DNA from 2 places in the Lysinibacillus sp. JNUCC-52 genome. Region 2 is predicted to be linked to the other one. Evidence: riboswitches for the same ligand, from Rfam matches in the RefSeq annotation. Region 2 holds a riboswitch; the other holds the start of a gene.
What was found. A riboswitch is a leader RNA that binds a small molecule or an ion and turns the genes downstream of it on or off. The one in region 2 is predicted to bind thiamine pyrophosphate.
Positions count from the first base shown of each region.

Region 1: it holds a riboswitch for thiamine pyrophosphate, as region 2 does, so the genes downstream of both, thiC (phosphomethylpyrimidine synthase ThiC) here and thiW (energy coupling factor transporter S component ThiW) in region 2, are expected to answer to the same signal.

Region 1 is NZ_CP065546.1:2,550,556-2,553,774, forward strand. It holds gene thiC (phosphomethylpyrimidine synthase ThiC) at 1-1,513, opposite strand, end outside; TPP riboswitch at 1,662-1,776, opposite strand; gene JNUCC52_RS12635 (AEC family transporter) at 1,824-2,753, opposite strand; gene JNUCC52_RS12640 (methyl-accepting chemotaxis protein) at 3,009-3,219, opposite strand, start outside.
Region 2 is NZ_CP065546.1:1,855,987-1,859,205, reverse strand. It holds gene JNUCC52_RS09495 (VWA domain-containing protein) at 1-1,407, shown strand, start outside; gene thiW (energy coupling factor transporter S component ThiW) at 1,465-1,956, opposite strand; TPP riboswitch at 2,178-2,285, opposite strand; gene JNUCC52_RS09485 (MFS transporter) at 2,341-3,219, opposite strand, start outside.

The DNA of each region.
Region 1 (3,219 bases), 690 kb from region 2:
AGCGAGCCTTTGAAAGAGCGTCATCTCGCTGCTGGGCACCAGGATGTCCTTTAGCCAAGTCCGCAGCATGTGCGGCAATTTTATATGTGATTACACCTACACGGACATCTTCTCGATTTGGTAACCCTAAATGTTCCTTCGGTGTTACATAGCACAGCATGGCTGTTCCAAACCAGCCAATCATTGCCGCACCAATTGCTGACGTAATGTGATCATAGCCAGGCGCAATATCTGTTGTGAGAGGACCCAATGTATAAAACGGTGCTTCTTTACAAACTTCCAATTGCTTGTCCATATTTTCCTTAATAAGATGCATTGGCACATGCCCAGGTCCCTCTACCATCACTTGTACATCGTGCTTCCACGCAATTTGCGTTAACTCCCCTAGCGTTTCAAGCTCTGCGAACTGCGCCTCGTCATTGGCATCTGCAATTGAGCCAGGTCGTAAACCATCCCCTAATGAAAAGGCTACATCATATGTTTTCATAATGTCACAAATCTCTTCAAAATGAGTATATAAGAAGTTTTCTTGATGATGGAATAGACACCACTGTGCCATAATTGAGCCTCCCCGCGATACAATGCCCGTTACACGATTAGCTGTAAGCGGTACATAGCGCAGCAACACACCTGCGTGAATCGTGAAGTAATCAACCCCTTGTTCAGCCTGCTCGATTAGCGTGTCCCGATACACCTCCCACGTTAAATCCTCGGCAACGCCATTTACCTTTTCAAGCGCCTGATAAATGGGTACTGTTCCAACAGGCACAGCGGCATTCCGAATAATCCATTCACGAGTTGTATGAATGTGCTTACCAGTAGATAAATCCATAATATTATCAGCACCCCATCGTGTTGCCCATGTCATTTTTTCAACTTCCTCAGCGATGGATGAGGTTACTGCTGAATTCCCAATATTAGCGTTAATTTTTACATGGAAGTTACGACCGATAATCATCGGTTCTGCCTCTGGATGATTGATATTAGATGGCATGATAGCACGGCCCGCAGCAATTTCCGCACGAACAAATTCAGGTTTTAAATTTTCACGAATCGCCACAAATTCCATTTCTGGAGTAATAATTCCTTGTCTTGCATAATGCAGTTGAGTCACATTGCGGCCTTTTTTCGCACGTAAAGGTTTGTGAGAAAGGTTCGGAAAAACATTTTCCTTTATGCGCGGGTCATCAGCATTGCGGAAACCATTATCCTCAGGCTTAATGGTACGTCCCTCGTATTCCTCTACATCGCCCCGTTCTTTAATCCACGCACTACGCAAAGCTGGCAAACCTTTTGTTATATCCACTTTGTAAGTAGGATCTGTATAAGGGCCACTCGTATCATATACCCTTACTGGTGCATTCTCCTCTTCACCAAAGCTCCCTGTTGTGGGGCTTAGCTTAATTTCACGCATTGGCACTAAAATATCTGATCGTGTTCCTTCTACATATACTTTTTTACTCCCGTCAAAGCTTGTCATAATGTTCATGTTTTTTTCGCTAACTGTTGTCATTTACTATTCCGCTCCCTTTTTCGTAAATTATGAAAAGGACCGAATCTAGCCCACTCCAACAAGTAGCATTACAAACAAAAAGCCGAATCCAAAAAATATTGGATCCGGCTGTACATGTAAGGTTACATTTATCGCAAAGTATAAGGAGTGCGAAGTTCATTAACTTTCCCACGCTGGTATGAGCCAGATCAGGTCCAAAGGGTCAAGAAACCTCAATGTGTTTCCCTCTCAGCCCGACTCATCGGACTCCCCTAGTTAAGCTATTCAGTTTGATGCTAGTGTAACAGATATTCCTAATAGATGGAAGTCATTAAGTAAAAAGCATTTCTGCCAAATAAATTACAATTGTTACTGTAATACAGCTAACAATCGTCGAAAAAAGCACTGTTTGTGCAGCGGTTTCTGACCCTAAATCATATTCAAGCGCTAAACTCGAGCTATTACGCGACGTTGGGAATGCACTTGCAATAAAGAGCGATTGGGCCACAACACCCTCTAAGCCGAGAACAAAAATTATAAGTAATGCAACGGCAGGTCCTACTACTAAACGTGTAAAACAGCTGACAAACACAGTTTTATTGAACATTGATTTAATTTCAAGCTGAGATAGCTGTGCACCAAGCGTAATAAGAGCAACAGCGATAAATCCATCAGCAACGTGGTCAATTGGAATACGAATAAATTGGGGAATGCCAATATTAAAGAAATTCATTGCTACACCTATAATGAGCGCATGAATAATCGGCATTTTTAGAAAGTCCTTCACAATGGCCATGCCTGACTTTGTTGAAGAAATTAAATTATATAAACCATATGTATAGGTCGTTACATTTTGAAAAATAACGAGAATAACTTGAATTGCCACCCCAATTGGTTGTGTCACAAAAATCATTTGTGCCACTGGAATACCATAGTTGCCAGAGTTAATAAGGACAACACTATTTTTAAATACAGCTGCCTCGGTTTTCTTTAAGCCTAGTCCCTTCGCTATAAAATGACCAAGCAACATCTGACTCCCAATAAAAAGCACAATAAATAGCGCCACTTCACCTAGCACCGATAGTTCCACACTTGTTTCATATAAATTTACAAACACAGCTGCTGGCATAAAACAATATGTAATAAGCTGAGATAGTGCTTTTAAGTTAAATTGAAATTTCTTTTGTAAAAACGCACCAAGTACAAGCAACACCAAAATAGGTGCAACAATTTTAAAGAAAATCATACCGAGATACATCATGTGAGGCGACCCCCTTTCATCTTTCTATAGTAAAACTGTTCGCAAACTAGGTCAATGCCACTCTCGGCTCAAGCTGTTGCTATAAAAAGAGGCTGTCCTTAGAAAAGGACAGCCTCAATCTCAACTTATCTACAAAGGATATTAAAGAAGTTTTATCGGCGATTTCCCACAGGGTATCGGCGATTCAGCAAAGGTCATCGGCGATTTCCATGATTTTATCGGCGATTCCTACTACCTACTACAATTTAAAAATCATTAAGCAAGTTTAAATCGGTTCACGACTTCTTGTAGTTCTTTAGAGATTTGGTTCATATTATTAATAGATTCTGCAACCTTTTGCATTTCTGCCTGTTGATCCACAGCAGATGCACTTACTTGCTCTGCAGAAGCCGCAGTTTCCTCTGAAACGGCAGAAATACTTTGAATTGCTGTAATTGCCTGATCTTTTTGCTCTAGCATTTGTGAA
Region 2 (3,219 bases):
GAGATAAAAGGTAAAGAGCAATTACCATCGCTAGGACTTGTCATCGTACTAGACCGTTCAGGAAGTATGTATGGTTCAAAATTAGAGCTAGCGAAAGAAGCAGCCGCACGATCAGTGGAAATGTTACGTGATGAGGATACGCTCGGGTTTATTGCCTTCGATGATCGCCCTTGGGAAATCATCGAAACGGCCCCCCTTGGTAATAAAGAGGAAGCAGTCGATACGATTTTATCAGTGACGCCTGGTGGGGGTACGGAAATATATAGCTCCCTTTCAGCAGCATATGATAGTTTGGCAGATTTAAAATTGCAGAGAAAGCATATTATTTTACTAACAGATGGACAGTCACAATCAGGCAATTATGAGGATTTAATTGAAAATGGGAAGGAACAAGGGATTACACTTTCTACAGTGGCGATTGGACAAGATGCAGATGGCAACTTACTTCAGTCATTAAGTGAAATGGGTAGTGGTCGTTTCTATGATGTTATTGATGAACAAACAATTCCTTCAATTTTATCCCGTGAAACAGCGATGATTTCCCGTACTTATATAGAGGACAATCCGTTTTATCCTACAATTTATAATGCAACTGGATGGAATACACTATTTGCAAAAGGTGTGCCACAAATGAATGCATATATTGGCACGACGGCAAAGCAGGGAGCTGCTGTGATAGCTGAAAGTGAGAAGGAAGACCCTGTATTGGCCCAATGGCAATATGGGCTTGGTAAAACTTTTGCTTTCACATCAGATTCGACAGGGAAATGGGCTGGTGACTGGGCAAGATGGCAGGAATGGGGATCATTTTGGCAAACAATCATTTCGCAAATGCTACCAAGCTATAATGATGTGGCCTATGATGTACGACTCGATACAGACGGCTCATTTCTCATCACTGATCCGACAAATGAAGCAGCGTTTTTAGATATTGTCGCTGTCGATGAAGCGGGTGAGGAGCTTGATTTACAGCTTGAAACGATTTCCGCATCGCAAGTACGGGCAGTAGTGCAAGCGAAACCAGGATTGATTTTTTTCCGTATTGCTGACGAAGAGCAGGCTATTTACCAGGCTGGTCTAAGCGTACCGTACAGTGCAGAATATGAATTACGTCCTGTGAATGAAACACTTGTCGAGCAACTAACGAAGCAAACGGGTGGCTCTGTCTTGAAAGAACCACAAGACGTGTTCCGTAATTTCACCAACAAAGGAGCAGAGCGCCAAAATATTGCAACATGGTTACTATTAACGGGGATGCTATTATTCTTCGTAGATATTACGATTCGACGCTTTGGATGGAGCTTTATAACAAGGAATAAGAAAGAAAAGCCTGTTGAAGAAGCGACTGTCCAGTCAGAGGATACGAATGTTGCACAGTTATTAAAAGGCATGAAAAAACGCTCATAAATAAAAAACGATGGCACAATGCAAAAAGCATGTGTCATCGTTTTTTTATAAACATAGCTATTTCGTAATAAGAAAATGGGGCGCAGTTTTCCGTAGACTGCTAGCCATCATCATGCCAAGAACGGCCCCGATTAAACTAGATGTAAAAAATGCAGGCATAAAAAATAATGCACCGACAGACGTTCCCATAAATAATTGCGCATATGGAACAGCGACTAATGAGGCAAGAATACCTGTGCCAAATACTTCACCAGCACCAGCAAGCCAATTGCTGCGACTGTATTTATAAGCAAAGGCCGCACATGCTGCACCGATGACGCTTCCAGGAATCGCTAAAAGGGAGCCTGTGCCTGTTAAGATACGAATCAATGCTGTAACTATAGCAACGACGATAGAAGGCATAGGACCTAATAGAATGGCACAGATGACGTTGATCGCATGTTGTACAGGATAGGCACGTGCAATGCCAGTTGGAATGGAGACAAAAATAGAGCCTGCTACTGCAATAGCTACTAATAAAGCCATAGTAGTTAGTTTTCGAATAGACATGATAGTTACTCCTTTTAGTTTTGTGCGATGAATCGCCGATAGAACTCAGTGAATCGCCGATAAAATGTGAGAAATCGCCGATAAAACGGGGCAAATCGCCGAGAGACCTCACAAAATCGCCGATAAAATCGGACAAATCGCCGATAGCACTGCCTGATGAATACAAAAAAGCCGCTTCCTAGTAACGAAAGGAAGCGGCCTTGCATTTTTAAATTACACAAAAGCAAGTGTCGCCACTTCCCTCCGCTAGTGTGAACTAGATCAGGTTCAAAGGGTCCGTATATGAACATATACGTCTCAGCCTTGTAAAGACTCCCCTAGTGGTGTTAAACGATTTAATTTTTCGATAATAAATGTACCATATTTGAAATAATTGTCAATGGACTAATTTGAATCAGGATGCATAAGATGTGGAGCCTTTTTTACGGTCCAAATGAGCGCTAGTAAGAAGCATGTCATTAAAATAATCGACCCGAATATATACGGACTGTTCATATCCCAGTCAAATAAAAGACCCGCAAGTGCAGGACCAATCATATTTCCAAGACTCATATAGGCATTGGTAAGTCCAGCGGCTAAGCCTTGCTCATTGCCAGCAAGCTTAGAAATCAGTGTGTTGACTGCTGGACGAATAAGTGTTGTTGCCGTAGAGAAAATTGTTGCGACAACTAAAATTAATGCGAAGCCAGAAACAAATAATATGAGGAAGATTGCTACAGCAGCAATAAATAAATTGACTAATACAACTTTCATTTCCCCATAGCGCTTAAAGAGTGGTGTGATAATGAACATTTGCACAATAACACCGAATGCGCCACCTACAGTTAAGATGATTGCAATATCTGGAGGTGTATAGTTAAATTTCTCGGTTACAAATAATGATAATGTCGTTTGGAAATTGGCGATTCCGAACGAAAACACTAGCATAATAATAAGCATGACAAAGTAAGGCATTTGGACTGAACGCGCCATCTGCTTCGCAAGATTTTCTTGCTTTTGTGCTTTTTGAGCAGCAGTTGGTTTTGTAGAAGGTAATAACACCAACGAAAGGATAGAGGCTATAATAGCCGCTCCTCCAGCCATAAAGAATGGGAAATGCAAACTAACTTTAGAGAGGAACCCGCCAATACCTGGTCCAATCATAAAACCAAGAGACATAGCAGCACCTAACATGCCCATCCCTTTACCTCGTTCTTCATACGTTGTGATATCTGCTACAAATGCCATAATTGGAGGTGCTATAAAGGCAGAACCTAGCCCTCC